DNA from 3 places in the Salinicola sp. 4072 genome. Region 1 is predicted to be linked to each of the others. Evidence: predicted binding sites of a transcription regulator. Region 1 holds the regulator's gene; each other region holds the start of a gene.
What was found. Region 1 encodes FliA, which starts transcription of late flagellar genes. Its sites were predicted from a motif close to CTAAAGTTNNNNNNNNNNCNGCCGATA; they were not measured.

Region 1 (5,921 bases):
CCGGCTGACACGCAGTTCAAGATCCTGGCCGGCCCTGTGCTGATCATCATGATCTTGAGCATGATGATCCTGCCGTTGCCGCCATTCGCGCTCGATCTCTTTTTCACCTTCAATATCGCGCTGTCGATCATGGTGCTGCTGGTCAGTATGTTCACGGAAAAGCCGCTGGACTTCGCGGCGTTCCCGGCGGTCCTGCTGTTCTCGACGCTGCTGCGACTGTCGCTGAACGTGGCATCCACCCGTGTAGTGCTGATGGAAGGGCACGAGGGGGGCGATGCCGCAGGCAAGGTGATCGAGGCCTTTGGCGAGTTCCTGATCGGCGGCAACTTCGCCGTCGGCCTGGTGGTGTTTTTGATTCTGGTGGTGATCAACTTCATGGTCATCACCAAGGGCGCCGGGCGAATCGCCGAGGTGGGGGCGCGTTTCACCCTGGATTCCATGCCCGGCAAGCAGATGGCGATCGATGCCGACCTCAACGCCGGTCTGATCGGCGAGGAAGAGGCTCGCAGGCGGCGTACCGAGATCAATCAGGAGTCGGAGTTCTACGGCTCCATGGACGGTGCCAGCAAGTTCGTCCGCGGTGATGCCATGGCCGGCCTGTTGATCATGGTGATCAACCTGATCGGCGGGTTGATGATCGGCGTGGCGCAGCATGGCCTGCCATTCGGCGAAGCCGTGAAAACCTATACATTGCTGACCGTGGGCGACGGCCTGGTCGCCCAGATCCCGGCGCTGGTGATCTCGACGGCGGCGGGCGTCACGGTCTCCCGCGTCAATACCGATCAGGACGTCGGTCAGCAGCTGTTGAGTCAGCTTTTCAACAATCCGCGCGTCATGTTCCTTGCGGCTGGCGTCATGGGACTGCTCGGTCTGATCCCCGGCATGCCGAACGTGGTCTTCCTGCTGTTTGCCATCATCCTGGGGGCGCTGGGCTGGTGGATGTCCCGGCGCGAGCAGGTCAAAGCCGTGCGCGCAGTGGAAGAAAAGGCACCGCCGGCAGTACAGGAAACGCCGGAGGCGAGTTGGGACGACGTTCAACTGGTCGATACCCTGGGCCTGGAAGTGGGGCACCGCCTGATCCCGCTGGTGGATCAGCGCCAGCAGGGGGAACTGCTGGGACGCATCAAGAGTGTGCGCAAGAAGTTCGCCCAGGACGTCGGGTTCCTGCCGTCGGTCGTCCATATTCGCGACAATCTCGAACTGAGCCCCAACGCCTACGTGATCACCCTGAAGGGCGTGGAAGTCGGTCGTGCGGAGGCGTTTCCGGGCAAGTGGCTGGCGATCGACCCGGGCCAGGTTTCCGGATCGCTGGATGGAACCCGGACCCAGGACCCTGCGTTTGGCCTGACCGCCTACTGGATCGATACGGCGCAACGGGAGCGAGCCCAGATCTACGGCTACACCGTGGTGGACGCGAGCACCGTGATCGCCACGCATCTCAACCATCTGCTGCATGAAAACGCTGGCGACATGCTGGGACGCGCCGAGGTCCAGCAGCTTCTGGACAAGGTGGCGGAGCAGCAGAAGTCGCTGGTGGAAGACGTGGTGCCCAAGCTGCTGGCGCTGACGACGTTGCAACGCATCCTGCAGAACCTGCTTGCCGAAGACGTCCCGATCCGCGACATGCACACGATTCTCGACGTGCTGGCGGAGTACGCGCCGCAGCAATCCGATGCCAACGAGTTGACCGCGCTGGTACGCGTTGCGCTGGGCCGGGCGATTACCCAGCAGTGGTTCCCGGGACGCGAGCCGATGCACGTAATGGGGCTGGAACCCCGGCTGGAGCAGGTTCTGGCTCAAGCGCTCAACAACGGCGGCGCGCTCGAACCGGGGCTGGCCGATACGCTGATGCAACAGACCGCCGCTGCGGTGGAGCGACAGCAGAGCCGTGACGAGCCCACCGTGCTGGTCGTTCAGCATGGCCTGCGGGCGCTGCTGGCACGTTTCCTGCGTCGTCAGATCAAGTCCCTGGTCGTGCTTTCTCAGGCTGAAATTCCTGATGACCGCAACTTGCGAGTCACCACGACCATCGGGGCATCGTCATGACTGGCGGTGTCCGGTCGATGAGAACGGGGACCCTGTCTACGATGCCACGGGCGTCGTCTCTGTTAAGAGCGTTTTCCCTGGTGCCGAACGTGCGCTCAAAGGCCACCTGCATGCTAGGCGGTGCGATCACCACGGTTGTGATGGTCATGGGTACGATCGCGCCGGCCTGGGCGGCCCAGGCCACTTGGGTAGGCCAACTGCCGCGCCAGACGATCGTGGTGTCGGAGCGACCCTTGGAAAGTGCGCCGATCACGCTGCCGCCGTCGGCGGAACAGGGCGAAATCGCGAATGTTCGTTGGGTGTTCGAGACCGATACGCCAGCGCCGACGTTGAAGACCTGGCTCTGCCATGGGCAGCTCTGTCTACCGCTGGCTCGGTCGCGAGGGGAAACGCAGCGCTTTTCGGGGCGAGCCACGTCCATTCCGTTCCGTCTGCGTTTCCTGTGGCCACCGGGAAAGCATGCCAACGGCAACCGGGTAATCTCCGGCGGCCAGCTGATCGTCGACTACCGCCAGTGAGGCCGACAAACAGCCGAAATAGCCGCTGGAAAACGGGCAGTTTGCCGTCTTGGCTCGGCGTCCGCGCGGCATAATGGGATATAGGTCATGCGTCCCATGACCGTAAGGTGTTTTGCACGAGGCCATTCGATGTATACCGCACAGGGCAAAATCGATCAGCACGCATTGATTGAGCAGTACATGCCGATGGTGAGACGCCACGCGCTCTCCCTTCAGGTGCGCCTACCCGCCAGCGTGGAACTCGATGATCTCGTTCAGGCCGGCATGCTCGGTCTGCTGGACGCCATGGGGCGCTACGACAATTCGCACGGCGCGAGTTTCTCGACCTATGCCAACCAGCGCATTCGCGGCGCGATGATCGACGAGCTGCGTAGCCGTGACTGGATGCCGCGCAGCGTACGGCGTAACGCCCGGGCGCTGGACCAGGCCGTGCGTCGGCTGGAGCAGCACTTGGGGCGGGCGCCGGACGAGCGCGAAATCGCCCAGGAGATGGGCATGTCCCGTGACGACTATCACCAGCTGCTGGCCGATGCCAACAACGGCTTTCTGCTGGCGTACGACGAGAGCGACACCGAGAACGGCATCGCCTCGGTTGCGGAAGGTAACCTGCCATCGCCGTTGGAGGCGCTGCTCGATGCAGACAACCGTACCAATGTGATGGCAGCGATCGATGCCTTGCCGGAGCGGGAAAAGCTGTTGCTGGGGCTCTATTACCAGGAAGAGCTCAACTTGAAGGAGATCGGCGCTGTGCTCGGCGTCAGCGAATCCCGCGTCTGCCAGTTGCACAGCCAGGCGGTAGCGCGTCTACGCAGCCGTCTGAACCACTAATCGCCTGAACCACTAGTCGCCTGAATCACTAATCGTCTGAGCTCCGATCGAGATCGGGCGCTCTGCCCAAGCCGGAACACTCGACAGATCCCGAGCGCCTATCCAACCGGGCATGGCTACGTTGTCATGCCCGGTTGGATAGGCGCTTTGACGTTGGGCGTTGCTTAGTCGGCGGCTGGCGACGTCGTCGAGACAGCGCGGATGTCTTCGGCGATTTGCCGCGCCACGTCGTCCCACACGGTACCCAGAGTGCGCACCAGCGCAGGATAGCCGTCATCGCTCAAGGGTTGCGCGACCTCGAAGTGGCGCTGTGCCACCAGGTCGTTGCCATCATGGAGCTGCCATTCCCCCGATGCCACCGCCTGACCGTCATAGCGGCCCTGAAACTGGTCGACACTGAGCGTCAGTCGTTGCGCACCCGCTTCGCTGCGGGCGGTGTTCAGGACTACGATATCCGGCAGATTGGCCGCCAGCGATTGCCGCAGACGGCGTGTCAATTGCTGCCCCAGCGACTCGGCCCACAGGTTCTGGTTGGCCGCGTTGAGTTCGATATCGCTGGTCTGCATGACGATCCCTTCCTGGTCGAGGTAGCTGGCCACCTCGACAGGACCGACCGCCAGCGTGGCCGCTTGCGGAGAAGGTTCGCTCGCCTGCTGCGGACTGTCGGCCTTCGGCAAGGTATACCGGTTGGTCGGCGTCGACTGGGAGGCGCAGCCGGCAAGCGCCGCGGCGGCGATCGCCAGCAGGGCGGTGGCGCCAACTCGGCGCCAACGGGGCAGGGACGACTTCATCATTGGGGAGCCCTCGGCACGGGATCGGTTTGAACTTCACGGTCGAAAATCAGCGCGTTGGGTTTTTCGCTCAAGGTCTTGGCGACTGGCTGCAGATCCCGCGTCAGCATCTCCAGCTGCTTGAGCGTGTCATTCAGCTGACGATACCCCGAAGAACCGGCAGAGAAGCCATTCAGCGTATTCTGAAGTTCCTGCAGCGTGTCATTGAGACTGCCTGGCAACTGCTGGGTCGCAGGGTCGGAGACGATGGCATTGACCGACTCGGCGATCTGGCGCACCTGTTCGAGCGTCTGCTGGGAGGTCTGCATGGTCTCGTCCAGACGATCGAGGATCGGTTCGACCTGCAGCTCGTTGAGCTTGTCGAGCAGGTTGGAGACCTTCTGTTCGATCTGGGCAAAGCCGCCGGAGATGGTGGGGAACACCGGCTTGTCGTCGAACGTCATCGCCTCGTAGGGAGGTGCGTCGTCGCTGAAGTTCAGGTCGACGAACAGCGCGCCGGTGAGCAGATTGCCGGCCTTGAGCGTGGCGCGCAGGCCGTGCTCGAACATGCGTTCGAGGCGGGCACGCCAGTCCTCGGCGTCGAAATTCGCCATGGCGTCGTCGAAGCGCTGTGGCTCGATGCGAATCAGTACCGGAATCGCGAAACGGTTCAGCGTATCCGGCTGGGGAGCGGAGAAGCGCCAGGGCACGGCTTCCACGGTCCCCACGCGCACGCCGCGGTACTCGACCGAGTCGCCTCGGCTCAAGCCGCGTACGGTGTCGTCGACCAGCAGCACGTATTCGAGGTAGCGGTCGAAGGTGCCTTCACGCGCGCTTTCCTCGTCGCTGAAGAGTTGGTAGGTCGCCTCGGATTCGGCGGGATGCCCCATGGCGACATCCTCCGGCACGCCGAAGGTCACGCCGCCGCCGATGAGCGATTCCATGGATTCCACGTTGACCCGAAAGCCCTGGGAGTCGAGGCGCACGTCGACACCCGACGAGATCCAGAAGCGTGTGGTGTCCGTGACCAGAACGTCATAAGGCGACTGGATGTAAAGGCGATGGCGCATTTCCTTTTCTTCGGGATCGAACTCGGTGTTCTCCACGCGCCCGACGGTGAATCCCTGATAGGTGATGGGGTCGCCGGCGCGCAGGGAACTGCCCACCTTGCTGACCAGGTTGACGCGAATGCCCGGCGCATCGGGCGGAGCCACGGGCGGTTGGTCGAGTACCTCGAATTCACGCTGGGCGGTTTCGCCGTTGCCGGGCAGCAGCTGGATATAGGCCCCCGAGAGCACGGTGCCCAGTCCGCTGATGCCTTCCCGGTCGATACGCGGCTTGACGACCCAGAAGCGCGCCTCGTCATTCAGCATGCGTTCGGTATCGGGCTTCATGCGGGCCGTGATGATGGTGTGGGACATGTCTTCGGAGAGTGTCACGTCCTCGACGCGGCCGACCTCGACGTTGCGCGTCTTGATCAATGTCTTGCCGGCCTCGATGCCCTCGGCGTTTTTCATCTCCAGGGTGATCGTGGGGCCGAGTCCCGAGAGATTGTCGTAGAGCATCCATGCGCCGATGAGAACCGCCACGAGCGGTACGATCCAGATCGGCGAAAGCCGCCGGCGATGGTGGCGCGTCGCGCGCAGGGGAGCATCAGGCATCGTCGGGTTCCTTGCGTGGAGAAGCGAGGGCGGCGATGCGGGACATCCCGCGCCGCCGCGGTTTTTCGGGCAGATCGTCCCAGATCATGCGGGGGTCG
Region 2 (5,921 bases), on a different contig from region 1:
TCGAAGCCGACCAGGCGTTTGTCTTCCAGCGCCGCCTGGGGCTGATAGACCACCTCTAGCGCATCGTTGTCGAGCGCCCGGCGCAGGCTCTGCTCCAGCGTCAGCGCCCGCTGGTCGTGCTCCCCCATGTCCGATTGGTAGAAGCACCACTGGTTGCGGCCCGCCTCCTTGGCACGCGACATCGCGGTGTTGGCATGCTTGAGCAGAATTTCAGCGCTCTCGCCGTCTTCGGGGTAGAGACCGATGCCGATACTGGCCGACACGCTGAGCGTGTGGCCGAGCACTTCGATCGGACGGCAGAGGCTTTCCAGCAGCCGCGCCGCCTGGGCTTCGAGCGCGTCGGGATGCGCTATCTCGTGAATGAGTACGGCGAACTCGTCACCGCCGAGGCGTGCCACCGACTCGCCGTCATCGGCCAAAGCCTGCAGGCGCGTGGCGATGGTAGAGATCACCCGGTCGCCGGCATGGTGGCCGAGGGTATCGTTGATGCGCTTGAACAGGTCGAGATCGAGAAACAGCACTGCCATGCAGTGGCCGCGCTCACGAGCGTTGGCCTGCGCCTGCTCGAGCCGGCTCAAGAACAGCCGCCGGTTGGCCAGGCCGGTCAGGTCGTCGAAGTTGGCCAGCCGGTGAAGCTTTGCCTCCCGCCGCTTGCGATCGGAGATATCACTGAAAATCGCCACGAACTGCTGGATCTGGCCCTCGTCGTCGCGGATTGCGGTAATGGTGAGCCATTCGGGATAGGTCTCGCCGTCCTTGCGCTGGTTCCAGATCTCGCCCTGCCAGTAGTCCCGCTCCAGCACGGTGCTCCACATGTCGCAATAGAATGCCTTGGTCTGACGCCCGGAGCTCAACATGCTGGGGCGATTGCCGACGGCTTCCTCCGCGCTGTAACCGGTCACCACGGTGAAACTGGGATTGACCGACTGAATGACGCCGCGAGCATCGGTGATCATGATGCTGTCCATCGAGGCATTGATGACCCGGTGAGCAAGACGCAGGTGCTCCGCGGAGGCACGCAGGGCTTTGTCCCGCGCTTTCAGCGTCTCCTTGAGCTGCAGCGCGATCTCGTGTTCGAAGCCGGCCATGATGTCGGCGAACGATAGCAGGCCACGCAACTCGCCCTGCTCGTCGAGCACGCCGAGATGGCGAAACGCCTGCTCTCGCAGCAGCTCCAGGGCCTGCGCCAGCGCCATGCCCTGCGGCCTGGCCAGCAGGGTCGAACTCCCTGCCTCGCCCAGGCAGCAGCTCATGCGTCCGCCCGCCAGCCATGCCACCATGTCGTGCTCGGTGAAAATGCCCAGCGCACCGTTGCCGTGGTCGATCACCGCCGCGTCGGCGTTCGCTTCACGCATGCGGATCACGGCCTGTTCCAGGGGCAGTGAAGCCGCCAGCACCAGCGGCGAATGGGAAACGATCGAGCCGATGTCGCGTATCGCCAGGTAGTGTTCAACACCCTGGCTCCGGACGATATCTGCCTGGGTGATCATGCCGAGCGGGCGCCCCTCGCCGTCTTCCACCAGCAGGCGGCGCAAGCGTCGGCGCTTCATCAGCAAGACAGCCTCGTCGAGCCCGGCCTCGTGGGCAATACGTACCACCGGGCTGCTCATCGATTGGGCAACCGGCGCGTCGAGCAGGTTCGGGGCGGACAGATCGAGGCGGCGCACGTCGCCTTCGCTCCAGATACCGCGGATTTCATCGTCCTGCGTCACCAGTACAGAACTCGCCCTGGCGGCATGCATGCGCTGAATGGCATCGCCAAGGGTGGCCGATACGTCACAGGTCAGCAGCTCGCCGCTGATCAACTCCGCGACTCTGGGTTCATCGATTGCCGTCCCGCTCGGGGAATGTCTCGTCACGCTATAACCATGCTTGATGATCAAATGGGCAATCGCTCCGGAAACCTCGCCATCGAGGCGAGGGAAGCGCCTGTTGCTGGTCTATTGCCACCGTTTTCTATCGATATCGTGCTATCGCCAACGTTCTATTGATATCGTTCTACCGCCAACGTTCTATCGCCATTTTTCTATCGCTGCCCTGGCCGAGCCATACCCGAAGATCATGGCGGCGTCGGTGCGGTCAGCAGAATATCAACCCGGCGATTGGAAGCTCGCCCCGCCGAGGTCGCGTTACTGGCCGCCGGACGCGTATCGCCATAGCCGATCGCGCGCAGGCGCGAAGCATCGACGCCCTGCCCCACCAGGTACCGCACCACGGCGATCGCCCGCGCTGCCGACAGATCCCAGTTGGATGGAAACTGCGGCGTCGAAATCGGCACGTTGTCGGTATGTCCCTCGACGGAAATCTCGCCGTCGAACGCCTTCAGTTCGCCGATCAGGCTGGCGATCGTCGTTCGGCCCTGGTCGAGCAGTGTCGACCGCCCGCTAGGAAAGAGCAGGTTGTCCTCGATGCGCAGGGTGACACCCTGCTGCCCCTCGATGACGCGAACGCCGGGGATATCGAGATTGGCGAAACGGGGGCTCAACCCCTCGTGTCGCGGCTGAATACCGGCGCCCGCACTCGCCACCGAGGCAGCAACCTCGGTTGCCGTGGCGTCGTCTCCCTGCCCCCTGGGGATGATCGCCAGCAGCAGGACAAACAGGGTCAGCAGTAGTGTCAGCACGTCCAGATAGCTGGTCAACCAGCCCTCTTCCTCTCCCCCGGCCGTGCTCGGTGGCGCCAGCAGTCGCTGCATTGCGTGGTTCTGCATGAGACTACCCCTCCTGCGCCGGGGCGGGCCGCGGCTTCACGTTGCGATCGCTCAGCTCGTCGTGGTAATTGGCGACGAAGGAGTGCAGGGTCTCTTCGATGAACGACGGCAGGCGGCGCTTGCTCATCAGCGAGATCCCCTCCAACACCATATTCATGGTGATCAACCGCTCTTCCGTGCGGCGTTCGAGCTTCACCGCGATCGGCTTGAACACCAGGTTGGCCATCAGAATGCCGTAGAAGGTCGTCAGCAGGGCCACAGCCATGCGCGGGCCGATGATGTCGAGCTGCCCGGCGTCGACCACTTCCAGCATGTTCACCAGCCCGACCAGTGTCCCGATCATGCCGAACGCTGGCGCATACGTCGCCATGGTGCGAAATATCTGCGCATCCGCCTGCTCTCGCGCCTTGAGCCGAGTGATGCGCCACTGCAGCACGTCGAATATCTCATCCTCCCGGGTATTGGCGATAAGCAGCTGGATCCCCGAGCGAAGGAACGGGTTGCGCACGTACTCGAGCTGGTTTTCGACCCCGCGCACGTCGCCCTGGGTCCACAGTTTGGAAAGGCGGACGAGTTCATCGATATCGGCACGCACATGGGTGTCTTCACGCTTGAATACCACGCCGACCAGACGCACCACCCGCAAGACCTCTTTCAGCGGATAGCTGATGAAGGTGGCCGCGAAAGTGCCGGTGATCACCAGCGCCAGCCCCGGCAGGTTGATGAAGCTTTCGGGCGATTCGGCAGTGAAGAACAGGACGCAGATCAGCAGCACGATGCTGGCGAAAATGCCTATCAGCGTCGAGGGATTCATCAATGGCTCCTTTGCGGTCGTTGAACGTCAGTGGCAGGCTTCCCGTCATCGGGAACGACATCGGGTCGATGCGCGGGCGGCGATTGGCTACCAGACGCCTGGCTTGGCAGAAACGGGAGGCGGGATCGAGTCGACGCCCTCCCCCATAAGAACGGCCAAAATCAGGGGAAATTTACATTCCTTAATATATTTTGACTATTTTTTTCATCCTTTACAGGAGCACGCTTCTCGCCCGCGCCGAATCGTCGCCGGCCGGTCAGGAAGACATCACGCCATGTTCGGCTGGGAAAAGGCTCGGAAAGAGGGACGTGCTGAAGATCGAGGTCGGGCGCCACAGTAACCATCAGGCACACGCGAGGTGCGCCCGATATCACGGTCACGAGCGAAGGCGCGAGGAGAGAAACACGAGAGAAGAACGATTCCGCCCATGCCGCGGATCGCGTGGGCAAGTCAGCAAAAGACCGATGGAGGGCGAGCACGGATGTATCCGGCATGGCCGGCAAGATAACCTCGGCGGATTCGCCGGGCCGGCCGTGTCACAGATGCCAGGAGGCCGTCACCCTAGCGCGACGCTGGCGTAGGTTGGCTCCCCCCGGGCATGGCTCAACGCGACACTCGCGCTGCTGGAGGGCGTCGGTGATGCGTCGCCCGTCGGCATGACCGCCGGTTCCAACCGCCGAATCTTCAGCGTCTCGCCGCGATCCTCGCGCGGTGGCGTGCCGAAGAACTCTCGGTAGCACTTCGAGAAATGCGGCGTGGAAACGAAGCCACAGGCGGAGGCGATCTCGATGATCGGCAACGGCGTCTGCTTGAGCAGCTGCCGGGCCCGCGTCAGCCGCAATTTGAGATAGTAGCGCGATGGCGAACAGTGTAGGTGGCGCTGGAACAGGCGTTCCAGCTGACGCCGGGAGACATCGACATAGCTGGCCAGTTCGTCGAGCTCGATCGGCTCCTCGATGTTGGCCTCCATCAACGCCACGATCTCGAGAAGCTTCGGCTGCGTGGTGCCCAGCACATGCTTGAGCGGCACCCGCTGCTGATCCTCCTCGCCACGGACCCGCTCGTAGATGAACATCTCGGAGATGGCCGCCGACAGGTCCCGACCGTGATCGCGTCCGATCAGGTTGAGCATCATGTCCAGCGGCGCGGTGCCGCCGGAGGCCGTGAAGCGATCGCGATCGATCGAGAACAATCGCGTGCTCCAGGCCGTGCGCGGGTACGCTTCCTGAATCGCGGCCAGGCACTCCCAATGAATGCTGGCATCGTAACCGTTCAGCAGGCCGGCCTGGGCCAGGGCCCAGCTACCGGTGCACACCGAACCGACCCGTCGTAGCTGGCGCTGGCGGCTCTGCAGCCAGGTCAGCAGCGCCGGCGTTACCGAGCGCTGTGGCGCGACACCCCCGCAGACCACCAGCCAGTCGAGCCTCAACGGTGAGTGAGCGCTGGCATCCGGCGTGACCTGCATACCGTCGCTCGCCCGCACCGGCGCCCCGTCCATGGTCATCACGTACCAGCGGTACAGCTCGCGGCCGGCAAGCTGATTGGCCATGCGCAGCGGCTCGATGGCCGACGCCAGCGAGATCAGGGTGAAATCTTCCAGCAACAGGAAGCCGAGTGTCTGTGGCTCCGGCACGGCACCTTCGGGAGCGGCGCCTCGAGGGGGATGGATTGCCATTTCACGTCTCCTCCAAGGATGTATCGGTGATTATTGTTATTGCGGTTTCCCTGGCGCCTGTCGGTCCCGGTGCGTGGCGAGGCACGCCGGCGAGCGACCATGACGAAGATCTCGAGCGGCTTTCCTGAAGCCTTTTCGGTCTCGTTTCGACTGTAAGCCCTGTGAAGTCGGGACGCATGCGTTTTTATCCATCCGCGACAGACACAACGTCATTAGATAGCTCGATGTCGTTTTCAGAACAGATTGACGCCTTCGCGCCCTCGAAATGCCGACGATATATTCTGCTTACCGGTCAGGCCCCAGCGCCGGCGCCGCCGATGCCTCGATTTCTCTGACGCGCTGTCGATCCTCCTCCAGCACAAGCCCCTGATCGAATCGCTTGATCACCCGCATCATGTGTTCGCGGGCAATACGCTTGATACGGTCGTCGCCCACCGCGGCCAGGGCCTTCAACGCCTTCTGCAGCCGGATGCCGATCTCGACCGTGCTGGCGCCATCGCGGGCGATGGGAGTGAAGAAGTCGTCGAACAGATCAGCGCCATCGAGCGCCTCGACGTAGACATGGCGCACCGGCTGAGGCTTCTCCTCGACGCTGCCGGCGGCGTGCCGCAACCAGGGGGTGAACACTCTCACCCCGCAGCCGATGACGTCGATGGCCGTCCCGGGATCGTTGATGCCCGGGGAGAGCGCGCGGGAAGCCACCTCCGACAGCACGATGACGC
Region 3 (5,921 bases), on a different contig from region 1:
AACCCCTCCGGCAACAGCCCGCCCTTGTCGGTGACGTTGAACTTGCCGCGCCGCGGGTTGAACAGCGTCACCCACGTGGTCTTGACCAGATGAAACGACAGCACGGTCTCGTAGATCTCGGCCCAGAAACTGAATCGATAGCGCCCCTGCAGCAGCGAGTTGAGAACCAGGGTATGGGCCAGGTGCGGCAGCGCGTAGACGAAGATCATCCCCGCCGAAGCGGCGATGATGTTCTGGCCGATCAGCAGATAGGCCAGCGGCGCCGTGAGAAAGACGATACGCGGCAAGGCGAACTGAAAGTGCAGAATGGCGTTGAGATAACAGAGCCGTTGCATCATCGACAGCCCGCGTCCGAACAACGGGTTGTCGAGCCGCAGGATCTGCGTCATGCCCCGTGCCCAGCGCATTCGCTGCCCCACGTGCAGCGACAGCCGTTCGGTCGCCAGACCCGCCGCCAGCGGCACGCCCAGATAGGCGGTTTTCCAACCGCGCCGCTGCAGCTTGAGCGCCGTGTGTGCGTCTTCGGTGACGGTCTCGACCGCAAATCCGCCGATCTCTTCCAGCGCCGAGCGGCGGATCACCGCACAGGAGCCGCAGAAGAACGTGGCATTCCAGTAGTCGTTGCCCTTCTGGATCAGACCGTAGAACAGCTCGTCCTCGCTGGGCATCTGATGGCCCACGCTCAGATTGCGCTCGAACGGATCCGGGGAATAGAAATGGTGCGGCGTCTGGATCAGAGCCAGATCGTCGTCGACGAGGAAACTGCCTGTCGTCATCTGCAGAAAGCCGCGAGTCGCGACATGATCACAGTCGAAGATGCAGATCAGCTCACCCTGGGTCAGCGTCATGGCGTGGTTGAGATTGCCGGCCTTGGCGTGATGATTGTCTTCCCGGGTGATGTAGCCCACCCCGGCGGCAGCGGCGAACGCGGCAAACGCATCCCGCCGACCGTCGTCCAGCAGATAGACCCGCAGCTTGTCACGCGGGTAATCCAGGTTCTGTGCCGCCAGCACCGTGTCCTGGACGATCTCCAGGCTCTCGTTGTAGGTCGGGATATAGACATCCACGCTCGGCCATGTCGACGTATCCGCCGGCAATGGCACCACCTTGCGCTCCAGCGGCCAGATATTCTGGATATAGCCGAAGATCAGGATGAGCCAGGCATAGAGCTCCGCCGCGAACAGGCCATAGCCCAGTACCGTCTCCAGCCAGCTCTGGAACACCAGCGTTTCCGTGGCGCGCCAATAGAGGTAGCGGGTCGAGATCGCCGCCGAGAGCAGGATCAGGAAGACAGCGATAGGCTTGGAACGCGCCCGGAGCCGAAGCAGCACCAGCATCGCCACGATCGTGATCAGGCCGAACATCCCCTGATGCGTAACCGACATCGGCGTGGTCACGGTCAGCAGGACGATCGGCAAGGTAACCAGCAGGGCCACCACCGCCATCGATCGGGATAGCCACGATTGACCAGCCGTCTCGCGACGACGAGAAGAACCGTTTGACATGTCAGGGCTGCCCCGATGCATTCGGTATCGACCCGGCCCGGCGCGAGCCTGTCGGCGGCAGGCCGCTGAAACGAAGCGGGAATCGCTGTGCCAGCGCACGCGCCGCTTCCCCGATGTCCTTGGCGGCGGCACTGAACGGCGCCTGTTCGAACAGACTGCGCTGCTCCGCCAGCGCCTCGGCGATGGCCTCATCGCGATGCACCGACCCCACCAGCAATGGCGACAGCCGCGCCAGCATCAGCTCGGCGATCTCGTGCTTCAGTCGCGACCGCGTATCGATCTGGTTGATCAGGTAGCCGAGGCGCCCCTCTCCGCCCGCCCGGCGAAGGCTTCCTTCCTGGGCTTCCAGACGCGGCAGCATGGCCACGCAACCGGCATCCGCCATCAATACCAGCAGGTTGAGATCGGCCTCGTCGATCAGCGGCGATGCCTTTCGCAACGGCGTGACATTGGCGTCCACCAGGATCAGGGTGTTGGGTTCCTGCGCCAGCGCGCGCAAGCGGCGCGATAACTCACCGGGGAAATGCTGCATCGCCATGAAGCGATCCCGCTGCGCGTCGGAGGCAGAGCCGAAAGGCAGAAGCTCCAGGCCTTCCGCCGGGTCCATCAGCAGGTCCTGCCAATCGCTCACCGAATCGAAACGATCGACCAGGCCCCGCTCGTCGGTGGCGGGAAAATGAAAATGCAGGTGCAGCGCGTTCTGCGGATCGAGGTCTACCAGCACCACCCGATAGCCAAGCTGCTGCAACACCACACCCAGGTTGGCGCATAGCGTGGTACACCCCACGCCACCCTTGGGGGAAAACAGATTGATCAGCGTCATGAAGAGACCCTTTGCAACACACTGGCCAACGAGGCTTCCTGCCGGGGTGGCTCGCTTGCCTGCCCCCTCAGCGACAAACGCAAAAAAGCGCCCTCCCGGCGACGTTCCGCAGTTGCCCCAGCTTGATCGCGGCTCGGGCTCGTGCCTTTCCGTTCGCTGGCCGACTCACTGTTGCCCGCGGCTGCGACTGGCCCACTGGCAGAAGCAGCCATGGCCAACAGCGATCGCTCACGCTTCCCGGGCTGGGAGGGCTCGGAATCCGAAGAGGAAACCATGAAAGCATCATCTCGGAAGCCGGCAGGCGCCTGACTATCGAACGACGCCGGAGAGAAGACGGCAGAACGGCGCGGCGTATCGCCATTGTTCGGCGTCGGTATCGTGGCTGCCGCATGGGGCGTGACCGAAGCCGGCGCTACCGAAGAGGCATCCCGTGGCGCGAGCTGTCTCAACAACCGCCAATGGGACGCAGCTTGTGTCTGGGAGAAGTCGTCGGCGGTGAAGTCTCGATACGCCGTTTCGGCGACACCGGTAGCCGCCAGCAGCGTTGCAACATCCTGGGGAAGCGTCACGTGGTATTCCTGCGTCGATTTCTTTTTCTATCGCTGTTTGGCCGATGTACCTCGGCTCTTTGTAGCATTGTGTAACGATAGTAATGCCTATCAGCCGTTTCAACGTCACAAAAAGAATGATTTTGTGATTCCAATTTCCGGCACGAGGCGCGCCATGCTAGCCGCCACGCGCCGCCCCACGTGAGGTAGCCAGGCCTCTCCCCAAGACCAGACCCGCGTTGCGCATACGCACATCAAAAATTTCTCAAATGGGCCTAAAGCAAATTTGGGTAGCGCCGATAACAGGGGTAACGGCCACGGGGCCGTTGCAGCAGGATCCGGCATTACCTGCCATCGCGCAGCGGATCAGGCCCAAATTGCCCTCTCATGTGAGAAAGGAATACGACAATGGCAGTTATCAATACCAACATCACCTCGCTGATTGGTCAGCAGAACCTGAACAAGTCGCAGTCTTCCCTGCAGACAGCGATGGAGCGTCTTTCTTCCGGTTCGCGCATCAACAGCGCCAAGGACGACGCCGCCGGCCAGGCCATCGCCAACCGCATGACCAGCCAGATCACCGGCCTGACTCAGGCACAGCGTAACGCCAACGACGGTATTTCCGTCGCCCAGACTGCCGAAGGCGCGCTGAACCAGATCAACGATAACCTGCAGCGCGTCCGTGAATTGACGGTTCAAGCGCAGAACGGTACCAACTCCGCGTCTGATCTTGAGTCGATCCAGAACGAAATCGGCCAGCGTCTCGGTGAAATCGACCGTATTTCCGAGCAGACCGATTTCAACGGCACCAAAGTACTGGACGGCTCCAAAACCACGATCGATATCCAGGTCGGTGCAGATGACAACCAGGTCATCTCTATCAATCTGAAGAAAATGGACTCGACTTCTTTGGAACTGGGTACTTTCAGTGTTGCCAAGGGCATCAATACCAGCGCCGTAGCGGCTTCAGCGGTTGTCGGCGCGCAGACGGCCACTCTTGACGCCTCTTCATTTGCTACACCTACCGCCGATACAACTTCTGCGGGTAGCTTTGGTAGTTTCTACACCGATGCCTCTGGTAATTATTATGTCCAGTATACTGGTGATGCCAGTGCCGCTGGCGGCTCGGCTGATGGCTACTACACGGTCAACGTTTCTTCCGCTGGCTCAGTGAGCCTGGGCACCCTTCAGAGCTCTGTCACTAGCGCTGGCCTCACCTCGACGTCCACAGCAACATACGGCAGCTCTACATCTCTTTCAGGTGCGGATGTAGACGCCGGTAATGTCTTTGCCTACAGCGGTACTGAAGAAGGTGCGCCCGGATACGTCATCAAGGATTCTTCCGGTAGCAGCGGCCCGGTCTACTACGAGGCTGTTATTGCTGACGACGGTAGCGTAACTCGTGGTGGGAAGCTTGCTACGCAGCTTCCCACCGATGACCCGCTTGCCGCATTGGATAAGGCTTTGAGCAAGGTAGATGATCTGCGTTCGGACCTGGGTGCCATCCAGAACCGTTTCGACTCTGCCATTACCAACCTGAGCACTTCCACCACTAACTTGTCTGCCGCTCGTTCACGTATCGAAGACGCCGACTACGCCGTCGAAGTCTCCAACATGACTCGCGCCCAGATCCTGCAGCAGGCCGGTACTTCCGTCCTGGCCCAGGCCAACCAGGTGCCGCAGTCAGTGCTGTCTCTGCTCGGTTAATCAAGCCAGCAACCAAAGAGGCGATCCCTCTTTGGCAGTTGACAGAAAAGGCCCCCTATTGGGGGCCTTTTTTTGGCATCCAGAGCGGGGAAAAAGCCCTACCCTACAAGTCAAAGAACTGGCGTTACAGGCGTTGCCGGAAAACACACGAATAGCGGCTTCATTGCCTCATGCAGGCCTATTTCGTCAAGCCAATAGAAAGCTTACCAGATGGAGCGACACCCCATGACCGGGCTATCTGTCACCACTACAGAGACGTCATTCAATTGGCGCCTCAATGGCCGGATCACGGTGCTCGACAATGGCGCCCGGCTCTCCCAGCAGGATAATTTCCTGGATCTGATGGCGCTGAATGCCTTCAGCGTCATCGCCTTCGACCCGGCTAGCCGCCTCCACGATCAGGAAGCGCTGACAGATCTCGATGAGTTCCAGCTCTTTCCGCATGTGACGCTAGGCAATGGCGAGCCGGCAACGTTGTTCGCCTGCCTGGATGCCGAACTGAGCGGCACGTTGGAGCCGTTACCGCCTGAGCGTTTGCCGCAAGCGTCAAGGCAGGGAGCGCGCCTGCTATCCAGCATTCCTGTCAACAGCATTGCGCTCGATGCTATCGAGGGGCTAAACAGTATTGACTGGCTGTTGCTGGATGATCTCAACGATAGCCTGACCATTCTGAAACATGGTGAAACCGCACTGAAAGATGCGCTGCTCTTTCAGGTACGCCTGCCCTTTTCACCCACACATCAGAAACAGCCGGATTTTGCACGCGTCAACCAGTGGATGACCCGCCATGGCTTTCGCTTCTATCGGCTCAACAACGTAAATTATCAAAGCCATTTGCCAACGGACATCGAGCTCGAAAGACAGCAAGCCACCCAAATGACGTGTGTCGATGCCCTGTTCATACCGGACAATGACCTTATAGCGACATTACCCGCAGAGCGCCTGGAAAAGCTGGCATTCCTGCTGGACACCATTTTCGATATTCATGACTTTTCATACCAAGTGCTAAACCAGAATGATCCCAAAAGAGCGAGAGACTATCTAATCTCACGCGGTTACATCAGCCGTTATCACGAGGAAGAGGATACTTTCACTCTGACAGCGGCTTATAGCCCCGTACCGTGGTAATTCAGAGCTCTTAGTTAACTCAGCGTACTCGTCATTCAGGAATCAATGCACATGAGCAAGAGAAAGTCATCACGTCCGGCACCGCCCCGATCCAAACATCAGAACGCGATCGAAGCTTATAAACAGCGTGCGCGTGTATTGGCGCGTGACAGTCAGCCAGATGCCGCCATTCAGGTTTACAAGCAGGCTGCCGGCCTGGCGCCTAAAGAC

Region 2: a site for FliA is predicted at 3,674-3,700, ahead of R3F72_RS12720 (motility protein A). Genes of this name have one in related genera too.
Region 3: a site for FliA is predicted at 3,152-3,178, ahead of R3F72_RS17285 (FliC/FljB family flagellin). Genes of this name have one in related genera too.

The regions. Positions count from the first base shown of each region.
Region 1 covers NZ_JAXOVV010000017.1:68,054-73,974, forward strand. The annotation lists gene flhA (flagellar biosynthesis protein FlhA) at 1-2,046, shown strand, start outside; gene R3F72_RS12560 (flagellar protein FlhE) at 2,157-2,564, shown strand; gene R3F72_RS12565 (RNA polymerase sigma factor FliA) at 2,694-3,392, shown strand; gene R3F72_RS12570 (PqiC family protein) at 3,557-4,186, opposite strand; gene pqiB (intermembrane transport protein PqiB) at 4,183-5,823, opposite strand; gene R3F72_RS12580 (PqiA/YebS family transporter subunit) at 5,816-5,921, opposite strand, start outside.
Region 2 covers NZ_JAXOVV010000018.1:11,136-17,056, reverse strand. The annotation lists gene R3F72_RS12730 (EAL domain-containing protein) at 1-1,859, opposite strand, end outside; gene R3F72_RS12725 (OmpA family protein) at 2,060-2,710, opposite strand; gene R3F72_RS12720 (motility protein A) at 2,715-3,524, opposite strand; gene R3F72_RS12715 (GlxA family transcriptional regulator) at 4,081-5,199, opposite strand; gene R3F72_RS12710 (DUF2254 domain-containing protein) at 5,485-5,921, opposite strand, start outside.
Region 3 covers NZ_JAXOVV010000037.1:15,928-21,848, forward strand. The annotation lists gene bcsA (UDP-forming cellulose synthase catalytic subunit) at 1-1,505, opposite strand, end outside; gene bcsQ (cellulose biosynthesis protein BcsQ) at 1,507-2,328, opposite strand; gene R3F72_RS17285 (FliC/FljB family flagellin) at 3,285-4,583, shown strand; gene R3F72_RS17290 (hypothetical protein) at 4,809-5,711, shown strand; gene R3F72_RS17295 (tetratricopeptide repeat protein) at 5,763-5,921, shown strand, end outside.